DNA from 3 places in the Teredinibacter haidensis genome. Region 2 is predicted to be linked to each of the others. Evidence: predicted binding sites of a transcription regulator. Region 2 holds the regulator's gene; each other region holds the start of a gene.
The links. Region 2 encodes sigma-54, which starts transcription at its own class of promoters, with help from an activator protein. Its sites were predicted from a motif close to TGGCACANNNNTTGCNNT; they were not measured.
Positions count from the first base shown of each region.

Region 1: the regulator sigma-54 is predicted to act here: its motif matches at 1,665-1,682, upstream of nifE (nitrogenase iron-molybdenum cofactor biosynthesis protein NifE).
Region 3: the regulator sigma-54 is predicted to act here: its motif matches at 1,981-1,998, upstream of H5715_RS16970 (urease accessory protein UreD).

Region 1 is NZ_CP060084.1:2,489,718-2,493,978, forward strand. It holds gene nifN (nitrogenase iron-molybdenum cofactor biosynthesis protein NifN) at 1-196, opposite strand, end outside; gene nifE (nitrogenase iron-molybdenum cofactor biosynthesis protein NifE) at 203-1,612, opposite strand; gene H5715_RS09730 (hypothetical protein) at 1,864-2,121, opposite strand; gene H5715_RS09735 (NifB/NifX family molybdenum-iron cluster-binding protein) at 2,118-2,594, opposite strand; gene H5715_RS09740 (thioredoxin domain-containing protein) at 2,855-4,261, shown strand, end outside.
Region 2 is NZ_CP060084.1:3,295,329-3,299,589, reverse strand. It holds gene rapZ (RNase adapter RapZ) at 1-788, opposite strand, end outside; gene ptsN (PTS IIA-like nitrogen regulatory protein PtsN) at 878-1,330, opposite strand; gene H5715_RS13155 (RNA polymerase factor sigma-54) at 1,515-3,005, opposite strand; gene lptB (LPS export ABC transporter ATP-binding protein) at 3,188-3,913, opposite strand; gene lptA (lipopolysaccharide transport periplasmic protein LptA) at 3,932-4,261, opposite strand, start outside.
Region 3 is NZ_CP060084.1:4,176,693-4,180,953, forward strand. It holds gene H5715_RS16960 (YifB family Mg chelatase-like AAA ATPase) at 1-1,476, opposite strand, end outside; gene H5715_RS16965 (accessory factor UbiK family protein) at 1,555-1,803, opposite strand; gene H5715_RS16970 (urease accessory protein UreD) at 2,138-3,019, shown strand; gene ureA (urease subunit gamma) at 3,074-3,376, shown strand; gene H5715_RS16980 (urease subunit beta) at 3,388-3,693, shown strand; gene ureC (urease subunit alpha) at 3,714-4,261, shown strand, end outside.

The sequences.
Region 1 (4,261 bases), 810 kb from region 2:
CCGTCGTTTGGATCGGTATAGGCTCACGAAAATGACGGACAAAAAACACTTTTGCAAAAGCTGTACAGCCCTGCGAGCCGTGCATGAGCGGGATACTTTTGTTTAAACCCAAAAACGCCAAAGCACCACCTACCGTCTGGCTGGATTTTAGCGGGTTAACCGATAGAGCCTTTTTTCGTTTTTTGATGCCTGCCATTGCTCTTTATCCGTTTGCTGTTAAGACTTCGCCCATGCAGAGCTTATTCCAGGGTGCAGGTTTGCGTACCGCTTTCCATACAGGATTTTCCAGAGTCAAACACAGCTGACGTATTAATTCCAATATTCCCTCGTAACCGGCATAGGCAAACTCTCGTTCCTGATTAATATCGAGAAAAGGCATCTTAGCTTTTAATGCTGTATACATATTGCGCCCTCCAGCGATTAGAATATCGGCTTTATAGTCAGCAACAGTTTGCAGCAGTATTTTGGGATTGCCTTCATCCAGCATTTTCACATCGTCACCCATTAACTCCCTTATACGGGCTTTATCCTCTTCTGTAGACTTTCGTGTTCCAGTTGCCACGACCTTCATCCCCAATTCCTGCAAGGCGGAAACAACGGACCAGGATTTCACACCACCGGTATATAGGAGCACTCGCTTGCCCTCCAGGCGAGGCCGCAACGCCTGAGTTTTTTCACGAATCTTTGTTTCTTCCCTCTGGATGAGCGCTTCGGTTCTGGCAATTAAATCTAGATCATTAATACTGCTGGCGATGTCGCGTAGGGCCTGAGACATATCCGTGATTCCGTAAAAACTACCTTCGAACCAGGGTGTGCCGTATCGACTCTGCAACTTCCGGGCGACATTGATCATAGCTTTGGAACAAACCATCATATTGACTTCTGCACGATGCATCGTTTGAACTTCTTTAAAACGAGCATCCCCAGACAATGTGCATAAAACGCGCAACCCCAGTTCATCAAACAACGGCAACACATGCCAGAATTCCCCTGCAATATTGTACTCACCGATTAAGTTGATATCGTGAATCTTAATATTCGGTTGATTAGGTAAAATAGGCTTGGGATCGGGTTCACGCGTTCCTACGACGTGCTTAAGCATCGTCTCCCCGGCTATACGATTCCCTAAGTTTTTTGTGCCGTAAAAACCCGCGGCGTCTACAGGAACAACTGGTACACCGAAACGTTTTTGCGCCGCAAGACATACTGCATCTATATCATCGCCAATTAAGGCCGGGACACAGGTGTTATAGACGAATATTGCCGGTGGATGATATTGCTCAATCGCTTGCTTAATCGAATGAAACAGACGTTTTTCACCCCGCCCCATAATCACATCCTGTTCCGACAAATCTGTAGTCATCCCAATACGGTAAAGTTTAGGGCCGCTGGAACGCGTCCCGCGACTATCCCACGAACTGCCTGCACAGGCGATCGATCCGTGAACAATATGAGCCACATCAGCGATCGGCAGTAAGGCAATCTGCGCCCCATCGAACGCACAACCACCCGCAGCGGCACCGGGCTTTGGTTTGGAGCAGCCAGATTTTCCTTTTTTGTTATGACTGCACGCTGGCTCGTCCAACAACACTGCGATTTGCTTCGCTTTCATACAAAACGGCCTCTGGGTTACGACGTTGTTTTTTGCATAGTTTACAAGGGCAGCTGCAAAGGTTGTTCCACATGCTATGCTGTTGTTTTATATCGTAATTTTTATTTCTTATTGTCGGGATTGTTACAAATAGTTGTTGGGTGTAGAGAGATTGATAACATATAATTTATTTTTATTTTGGCTCAGCTCTATGACTTGAAAAATGTAGCTATATTTGCAAGCGAAACGTAAGGCTCATTTGATAAAGAATACTAATCACACTCTCCACACAGAAACTCGTCTATTTCCCGCATTAAATACTGATTTTTTGGCAAACCAAGCACAACTGACTCGGCCTCCGCCTGGGTATATCCGCGCAAGGTGAAACTGGTAACGCCAGCGGGTTTATTATCATAGTAAAGCTGCACTCGCATTATCCAATCACCCGTACTTCTTGTTTTCGAGCGAAGAAAAATCGAAGCCTTGAGATGCCCATCAAGAGGTAAAATCACATTGATCTCTGTCATCATTCATTCCAACCGTCTTCCGCATACTGCTTAAACCGGCTCTCGCCCTGGCTCGCTCGTTGCTTTCTATTTATGATGTTCGACAGCCAAAACTCCGCTTTTTCGGCCAGTTGTATTTGTATGTGCTTTATTAATTTGTCGATTTCAGCCCCCGCCATAACCTTTATCGGCGTAATGCCCAACTCCGCCAGCTGGCGCGCCGCTGAGTCACCAACAGAAGCACAATAAACAATATCCCCACCGTAAAGCCACGCCAATTTGGGTTTTAACTTGTCTTCATTGCCGTCTTGACTTTCATATAAAAACTGTTGACTGGCGATCAACCGGGCTTTTTCGAGTGCCACCTCGTAGGCATAAAATGCCACCGAAGAACCAAAATGTTGATCCACTATTCCACCATCCTGTGAGGCGAATACGACAACTAGTGGCACGCCTTTCGTTTCCGCGTTTGCAAGACAATCAACTTCTTCCAGCATTGGACCTCCTTAATACACGCTCATCTACGCACAAGAAACACCTGCAGGAATTGACAAGTGCAAAATCCAAACCAGTGTATTAGTCTGTCCAAATAGACAATACATGCCCGAATTCAGGCCATTCGTATAATGCACCAACGCAGATAACCACCACACCTTGTCGTAAACGCAACAATACTGTGTAGGAAATGTATAAAAGGCACGATTATTGATGCATGTGCTCTAAGCCAATAGATACGCGAAATGTACGGAACAATGATATGGTTTTTACAGCTGACAAATTATTAGAAGAACAGCACCGAAAAAATGGTCGGTACACCATCAGAACCCAAAATTTGGATAAACATGGCCAGCCACTATTTGTTAACTCGTTAATATTTTCGCAGTCTCCGTATTTGTTACAGCATGCGCACAACCCAGTAAATTGGCAGGCATGGAATGACGAAACCTTCGCAATGGCGCGGGCTGAGAACAAGCCGGTATTCCTTTCTATTGGCTACAGTACTTGTCACTGGTGCCACGTTATGGAAGACGAAAGCTTTGATAACGTTGATGTAGCAGAAGTAATCAACCGGCTATTTATTGCGATTAAAGTGGATCGGGAGCAACGACCAGATTTGGACGAGATCTATATGGCGGCTGTGCAAATAGTACACGGTAGTGGCGGCTGGCCTATGTCGGTATTTCTAACACCACAGGGAAAGCCCTTTTACGGCGGCACTTATTTTCAAGCGAATCAGTTTATCCAGTTATTGGAGCAAGTCGGTCATGCGTGGCAAACCGAGCAACCACAGCTTAATCAACAGGCCGAGCAGCTCTCGCTCGCTGTAAACCAGAAGCTCACCCCTGAAACAGACACCCAGCCACTAAAAGAAGGTTTGTTGACCGCCGTTTCTAAGCATATTCTGACCATAACGGACAAACAGTATGGGGGGATAGGGCAAGCACCAAAATTCCCACAAGAAGCGTTTTGGTGGTTTTTACTTGATCAAATATCCCGCCAAACAAGACCCGTTATAGAAACCGCGGAATGGCCCTTTGTCGCTCACGCTCTAGACGCGATGCTACAGGGTGGAATTTACGATCAGCTCGGCGGTGGCTTTCACCGTTATGCCGTAGATCGTGAGTGGTTGGTACCGCACTTTGAAAAAATGCTCTATAACCAGGCGCAGCTTACGCGGGTCTACACCCGCGCATGGCAGTTGAGTGGTAACCCAGAATACAAGCGCGTCGCAGAAGAAACTCTCTACTATGTGTTACGTGAACTCAGAAATGAACAGGGGCTTTTCTATTCTGCCACCGATGCCGACAGTGAAGGAGAGGAAGGAAAATTTTTTGTCTGGCAACTGGATGAATTAAAAACGCTACTCGACGAAAAGGACCTAACACTTCTTAAGAGTATCTACGCCATAACGGAAGACGGTAATTTTGAAGGTAGTATTATTCTGACTCTCAACGATGACCTGCGTGAAATTGCGCTAGAAAACAAGCTGGAATATAGTCACATTGACGAGATATTAAGACGCATAAAAAACGTGCTTTACCACGCACGAAGTAAACGTACGCCGCCTCTTACCGATACCAAAATAATTACTGAGTGGAACGCCATGCTGATAGCCTCACTTACCGAGGCCGCCAGTGCATTTAAGTCCAAAGTTTTTGGTACG
Region 2 (4,261 bases):
CACATATAGACAGAGCGGTGCCAACCGCCGGTACAGCCAATGGCGACCGTTAAATAGCTGCGGTTGTTACTTTCAAAATGTGGGATCCATTTGCGTACAAACTGCAGAATATCGTTATACATTTCTTCCACCTCGTTTTCTGCGTCGAGGAAGCTTATTACCGGAGGTTCCAGCCCGGTGTGGTCTCGCAATTGGGTACTCCAGTAAGGGTTGGGCAGGCAGCGTACATCAAAGACAAAGTCTACATCGACAGGTACGCCGTATTTGTAGCCAAAGGATTTAAACATTAGTGCCATGCCTTTGGTGTCAGAACCCACGACAATATGTTTGATGGCACTGCGCAGCTCATGCAGGCTCAGGTGGCTGGTATCGATGGTGACATCTGCGGCGGCGGCAATGGGCTGCAGTATGCTTTTTTCCCGTGAGATGGCTTCGTTCAAACCGATAAACTCATCGGAGAGCGGGTGTCTGCGGCGGGTTTCACTAAAGCGCTTAAGCAGTATTTCTCGGGAACTGTCGAGAAAAACAATTTGGTATTCACTGCGTTCAATACCGGAGCTATCTATCAGCTCGGCGAGTTTGCTGAGGTCACCGTAGATATTGCGCGCATCAATCCCTATCGCAAAGCGCTGCTCTTCACTGCTGATGCGGTCGCCGATCTGCTCGATTAAAGCGGGCAGCAGGTTGGCGGGTAAGTTATCAATACAGGTGAAACCCTCGTCTTCCAAGAGGTGTAGAGCAGAACTCTTACCTGAGCCAGATCTTCCGCTGAGTATAAGCAGGCGCATGGGTATATACCAAAGGGGGATAAAATCGTAAGCGTTGTACGGGTAAACCCTTACCCGCAGTGTGTAATTTTACTGATATTAGATGGTTATCAGTTTACACCAGCCGCGACACGAAACAATTCTTCATTGCTGCTGCAGGCTTTTAGTTTACGTGTGAAGTTCGGATTCTGTAAGGCTTCGGCAAGGGTGGCGAGAGTTTGAAGGTGTGAGTCTTCGGCATCTTCAGGGACAAGGATGGCGAAAATAACATCTACCGGGGCTCCATCGACGGCATCAAAATCGACGGGATGATCGAGAGTGATACAAGCACAGAGGGTTTGATTCGAAGCGGATAAACGGCAGTGGGGGATGGCGACGCCCTGGCCTATACCGGTCGAGCCTAAGCGTTCGCGGGCGATCAGGCATTGAAAGATGGTGGTTTCGTCTGTATCGGGTAGGTCGCTGGCGAATAGGCTGGCTAGGCTTTCCAGTACACGCTTTTTGCTGGCGTCGGTAGCTTTGGCTTTACAGCGTTCATCGGTAAGAATGGTTGATATCTGCATAGTAATAACGTTTTTACGTGTCCTTTCCAGCCGCGCGTAGTAAGCGCTTTTAGGAGGTATAAGGCGGAAACAGGAGCGATAACGCCCATGTTTGCGACCCGGAGCTGCAAACTGGCGCGCATTCTACCAGCATTCATTGAGGTTCCAAGTCGTTATCAGGACAGAAATCAAAAAAGCCTTGAATTTAAACCAGTCGCTTGCGTTCATTCGAGGGTGGTATGTGCAAGGATTCGCGATACTTTGCAATGGTTCGGCGCGCTACCTTAATACCCTGCTCGGCTAACAGTCCAGTAATTTTAGAGTCACTTAGCGGTTTCCGTGGGTTTTCTGCCGCCACAAGTTTTTTGATGATGGCGCGAATGGCGGTAGAGGAACATTCGCCGCCTGAATCGGTGGCGACGTGGCTGGAGAAAAAGTATTTCAGCTCAAAAATACCTTGGGGTGTGTGCATATACTTTTGGGTGGTTACACGAGAAATGGTGGATTCGTGCATCTCCACTATTTCAGCGACGTTGTGCAGCACCATGGGTTTCATTGCTTCCGGGCCGTAGTCGAGGAAGCCCTGCTGTTTTTCCACAATACAGGTGGATACTTTGAGTAAGGTTTCGTTGCGGCTTTGCAGACTTTTCAGAAACCAGCGGGCTTCCTGCAGATTGTCGCGTAGAAAGGTGTTGTCTGAGCTGGAGTCGGCACGTTTGACGAGGGAGGCGTAGCTGGTATTAATGCGCAGCTTGGGTGCGATATCGGGGTTGAGTTGTACCATCCAGCGGTTATTCACTTTGCTGACGAAAACGTCTGGCACGACATACTCGGTTTCGTCGCTGCCTATGGATTCCCCTGGGCGTGGGTTTAGGCTTTGAATGACGCGAATGGCGGCCTGTAGTTCGGGCTCTTTTATGCGCAGTTTTCGCATCAGTTGTTTGAAGTCGCGGCCGCCGAGCAGGTCCAAATAATCATTAACCAGAGCTTTGGCGTGGGTAATATCAAGGGTGTCACTTTGCAACTGTCGCAGCTGAGTTAGCAGACATTCGCGGATATCCTGGCTGAGTACGCCAGGAGGATCGAACTGTTGAACCCTATGTAGAACTGCCAGCATTTCGTCCATCTCAAGCTCTTCGTGGTGAGCTTGTAGGCCGGAGAACATGTCATCCAGCTTTTGCCCCAGCAATCCGTTCGGCTCTACGGCGTCGATTATCGTTTCCGCTATTTCCCTGTCCAGATCCGACATGGGAGTAAGGTTTAGTTGCCAGTGCAGGTGGTCTTGCAGGGTTTCGGCTGTGCCGCGACGAGATTCAAAATCGTAGTCATCCGAGTCTGGTTTGGCAAGGCCTGAGCCGCTGGGTGCGGTCTCGTAGATGTCGTCCCAACTGGTGTCGACGGCGAGATCGGTGGGAATGTTATCTTCGTTCCAGTCGGTATCGGGCTTTTCTGGCTTGTCGTCGCTATTCGTCGGGCTGGCTTCCTGACTCTGGCTATTTGGCGTTTCGCTTTGCTCTCCGCTGGTACCGGTATTTTCACCCTCTTCGGAGGTCTCGAGCATTGGGTTTGAGTCGAGAGCTTCCTGAATTTCTGCCTGAAGATCCAGCGTGGAAAGCTGCAAGAGACGGATGGCCTGTTGCAGCTGCGGTGTCATGGTGAGTTGTTGGCCGAGCTTTAGTTGGAGGGACTGCTTCATATGGCGACTACTAACTTCCCGTGAAAATTAGATCGGGCACCAATTGGCATTTGGGCTTGCTCGGAGTCGGTGCGGATTAGACGTAGTTTAGTCTCCGCCGTCGGGACAATCAATCCTTTTAAAGCAAAGATTGTGCCGGTAGATATGGCTGGCTGGCGGGTAATGTCAAGTATTGGCGCGACTTATAGCGTGAAGTGTTTCCCAAGGTAGACTTCACGTACCTTTTGGTTACTGAGAACGACTTCTGCGCTTCCTTCCGCAATAATGTGCCCTTCAGATACTATATAGGCTTTTTCACAAATATCGAGGGTTTCACGTACGTTGTGGTCGGTAATCAGTACGCCGATACCGCGCTGCTTCAAGTGTTGGACTATCTGCTTAATATCACTGACGGAGATGGGATCCACTCCGGCGAAGGGTTCGTCGAGCAATATGAATTGTGGCTCGGTGGCGAGAGCGCGGGCAATTTCAACGCGGCGGCGCTCGCCGCCGGAGAGGGCCATGCCCAAGCTGTCGCGAATATGCTGAATGTGGAACTCATTGAGCAGCTGTTCCATGGCTTCATGGCGCTGTTTTCGGCGCAAGTCTTTGCGGGTTTCTAAAATCGCCATAATATTATCGGCGACGGTCAGCTTGCGAAACACGGATGCTTCCTGGGGCAGGTAACCCAAGCCCTGGCGGGCTCGTTCATGCATAGACATATGGGTTACATCGGTATCGCCAATGGATATATCGCCGCGGTCTGCCTTAACGATACCGGCAATCATATAAAAGCAGGTGGTCTTTCCGGCCCCGTTGGGGCCGAGTAGACCGACAATCTGTCCATCCTCCACGGAGATGGAAACGTCGATTACAACTTTGCGGCCTTTGTAGCTCTTTGCTAGGTGGTGCGCGTGTAGTTTAGGCATTGGGGTGTTGGGTTCTCGTTATTCTTGCGGCTGTTCTTCAGTGGAAAGGGCTTTAGGGGGGATGACCATTTTTACCCGGCGGTCATCGCCGGAAGCATCGCTTTTTCCGCCCGCTTTTACCACGGCTCTTTTAACATCGTATTCAATGCGGTTGCCGCTCAGACTGGTCCCTTCCTGTTTAAATGCTGCGTTATCAATCAGAAACAGGGTTTCATCGGTAATGCGGTACTCAAGGCGATTAGCTTGCGCTGTAACTGCCTCCTGACCCTTTTTTGGGATTTGGCTCAAGCGAGCGGGTTTTCCTGTGGCGACAACCATGGAATAGTTGTCGTTACGGCCGTAGATAAT
Region 3 (4,261 bases), 880 kb from region 2:
CCGATATCCCAAAGCTTCGGAGATGCTGGCTACGCCCAGGGCTTCCGCCCCGGCCATATCTGCCAGAGTTCGAGCTACTCGCAGGATGCGATCGTAGGCGCGGGCCGAGAGGTGGAGCTGAGAAAGGGCGGTTGCGAGCAGTTGCTGCTCCTGCTTGCCCAAAGCACAGTATTTTGCCAGCTCCTTACCCTTCAAATTTGCGTTCAACTTGTCTTGTCTTTGCATTTGCCGCTGTCTGGTTTGCTTTACGCGCGCGCGGATAGACTCGCTGTTTTCGCCCTCTGGCTTTTGTTGCAGCTGATCGATAGGGATAGCGCCGACCGGGATATGGAGGTCGATTCGATCGAGCAAGGGGCCGGAAATCTTATCGGAGTAGCGGGAAATCTGCTGGGGAGTGCAGCGGCATCGGTCGGTGCCGTCGTTGTGGAATCCGCAGGGGCAGGGGTTCATGGCCGCAATCAACTGAAAGCTGGCTGGGTATTCCACTTGAGCGCTGGCACGGGAAATACAGATATGGCCACTTTCGAGGGGTTCTCTGAGCACTTCCAGCACCTGCCGGGGAAATTCCGGCAATTCATCCAGAAATAGTACGCCCTTATGGGCGAGCGAGATCTCACCGGGCCGGGGATTACTGCCACCGCCAACCAAGGCAACGGCAGAGGACGTATGGTGGGGCGAACGGAACGGGCGTATGCGCCAATCGCCGTTAAGTTTTTGATTGGCTACCGATTTTACCGCCGCGATTTCCAGCGCTTCCCGTTCCTCTAGCGCCGGCATGATACTGGGTAGGCGTGACGCCAGCATGGATTTTCCGGTCCCCGGAGGGCCGTAAAACAATAAATTGTGGCCACCGCTGGCGGCGACCTCTAGTGCTCTACGAGCCTGAGGTTGCCCCTTAACTTCGGACATATCCATCGGGTAATGTATGTCCAGTTGCTCTGGCGCGATCGGAGGCGCGAGCTTTTCACGCCCATGTAAATGCGCGCATACCCGAAGCAGGTTGGTTGCGGTGAGAATGGGCGTATCTTGACAGATAGCGAGTTCGGCAGCGTTCGCTTCAGGGCCTATCAGGGTGCGGTTGGCATGGCCACACGCTATGGCCGTGGGTAAGCTGCCGCGCACGCGGCGCAGGTTGCCTGAAAGCGCCAGCTCGCCAATAAATTCGTACTGGTTTAGTTGGTCTTGCGGTATTTGCTCGGATGCGGCAAGAATACCCAGGGCGATGGCTAAATCGTAGCGGCCGCCCTCTTTCGGCAGATCGGCAGGGGCCAAATTGACGGTAATCCGCCGCTGGGGGAATTCAAAGTGGCTGTTCATCAGGGCGCTACGAACCCGGTCTTTACTTTCTTTAACCGCGGCTTCGGGCAAGCCGACAATGGTGAAGCCAGGTAAGCCGTTGGAAAGGTGGGTTTCTACGGTTACCAGTGGGGAATCGATACCCAGTTGGGCACGGGTGTAGATGACAGCGAGAGACATAGACGTCCTTGTTATAGTTGTGGCGCAAAATCCTTCTCGCCATTTTATGTGTTGTTAGGTGATCACGTCGGTAGATGGTCAGAGCTGAGGCTTTTGTTCGTTTTCCAACTCAGCCAATTTGAGTTCCAAAGCGTCCAGCTTTTCTCTGGTGCGCAGTAAAACAGCCTGCTGAGCGTCGAACTCGTCGCGGGTCACTAGGTTTAATTTACGTAAAGCTGATTCAATGATGGCGCGCAATTGAGAGGATGCTTCCATCGAGCCGGAGGAAAAACCACTCACTTTTTCATTGAACTCGGAGAAAAGCTGTTTAGCGAGTTGATCAATCATAACTCTGTTGTACCTTGAACGTGGAGGTACACATAATAAACCAAATCCGGAAGTAAAGCAGTTGTACAGGTTTTGTCCTACGTTGGTGCTTAAGCTTGCTCCATCTTGGTTAGTCTTATCGTGGGGAGGCATAAAAATCACTTTTGGACTGCTAGGGGAAAATCGTAATGGCTTGCCAGGCAAGGATATTGCACTTAGATCACTCTATTGGCGTAAAGCCAGTTAAGCGACCAATTAAGTTGAGATTATCGCACTATAGTGGGGCGATAATTTTTTTCGTGTACTCTATTGGGGCTTGTCCGTATAAAACCATAACTCGAAATCGAATAATTTTATGCCTCAGACTTTGCCCTTCCATCAAAATGTACCGTCTACAGTATCGCGGGAATGGCGGGCGAAGATAGAGCTTGGTTTGTCTCCCCGGGCTGGCCGAACCCGGTTGGTCCGTTCCGTTCATAAAGGGCCTCTTCGGGTTCAGCGGCCGTTTTATCCCGAGCCAACGGATTGTTGTCACGTTTATCTATTACACCCACCCGGTGGCCTGGTGATTGGTGATCAGCTGAATATTGCTATCGACCTGGAAGAAAACGCTAACGCGTTAATTACCACACCATCGGCGGGGAAAATTTATGGTGCTAAGGGCTCAGCAGTTGAGCAGTGCCAGAGTGTGGTACTGCGCATTGCCAGTGGCGCTACACTAGAATGGTTGCCGCAGGAAACTATCGTATTCGATTCGTCCAATGGTCGATTGAGTACGCGGGTGGAGTTGGAAGGCAGTGCACAATACGCGGGCTGGGATATTGTTCGCCTTGGGCGCGCGGCCAGTGGGGAAACATTTAAAACTGGTGAGTGTCGGCAAAATCTGGAAATTTGGCAAGACGAAAAGCCGCTGTTTATAGAGCGCAATCGGATTGTCGCAGGCGGCGATATACAGCAATCTATTTTTGGCCTGCAAAACAAAAATACCTTCGGTACTTTTCTGGTAACGGCTTCGCTTACACGAGACACTATTGACGGCTTAATCGAACAGCTGCTGGTGCTCGATAGCAAGGCTGCGGAATCCTGGGGCCTAACACAAAAGCAGCAGGTGTTTATTGCACGTTATCTTGGCGATGATGTCGCTCTGTGTAGAAAAGGTTTTGAGTTGATATGGAAGAGCATCAGGCCAATCTTTAATGGTCGGGAGGCGACGGCCCCCAGAATTTGGAATACATAGCGCTATGCGCCCCGACATGAAATAGTGAAAACAATAACGTGAGAGGAATCCACAATGGAACTCAGTCCACGCGAAAAAGATAAATTACTCATATTCACCGCATCACTTTTAGCCGAAAGGAGGAAAGCGAAAGGCATAAAATTAAATTATCCTGAATCCATCGCTTTAATCTCTGCCGAAATTATGGAAGGCGCTCGTGAAGGGAGGACAGTTGCAGAGCTGATGAGTTACGGACGAACAATTTTAACGCGCGATGACGTAATGGATGGTATTCCGGAAATGATTCACGATGTTCAAGTGGAAGCCACTTTTCCTGATGGAACCAAACTCGTTACTGTGCACGAGCCCATCGTATAAGGAGTAGCAATATGATACCCGGCGAATACGATATTAAAGCAGGTGAAATTGAACTGAATGCAGGGCGTAATACCGTCATCCTAAAAGTGGCGAATAGCGGCGACCGTCCTATACAGGTGGGTTCGCACTACCATTTTTATGAAACGAATCCCGCACTTGATTTCGATAGGGGTAAAGCGAAGGGTTTTCGTTTAAATATTGCTGCGGGCACAGCGGTGCGTTTTGAACCGGGCCAGGATCGCGAAGTGGAACTGGTGGAAATTGCCGGGGACAAAAAGGTGTACGGTTTTCGTGGCGATATTATGGGTAGCCTGTAAAACAATTTGGGGATATAGCAATGAGCAAAATAGATCGCAAGGCCTATGCCGATATGTTCGGTCCCACCGTGGGTGACCGCGTTCGCCTGGGGGATACTGAACTTTGGATTGAGGTAGAAAAAGATTTCACCACCCATGGGGAAGAAGTGAAATTCGGCGGGGGCAAGGTTATTCGCGATGGCATGGGGCAGAGTCAGGCTTCCTGCGTGGATACACCCGACACGGTGATTACCAACGCCCTGATTCTCGATCACTGGGGCATTGTTAAGGCTGACGTAGCGATAAAAAGTGGTCGTATTGCGACTATTGGTAAAGCGGGCAACCCAGATATTCAGCCTGATGTCACAATCGAAATTGGGCCGGGCACGGAGATTATAGCGGGCGAAGGCCAGATCCTTACCGCCGGTGCGATTGATGCACACATTCATTTTATCTGTCCCCAGCAAATTGAAGAGGCGCTAATGAGTGGTACCACCACCATGATAGGTGGTGGTACAGGCCCTGCGACCGGTACCAATGCGACTACCTGTACACCCGGCCCCTGGCATATTCAAAAAATGCTGGAGGC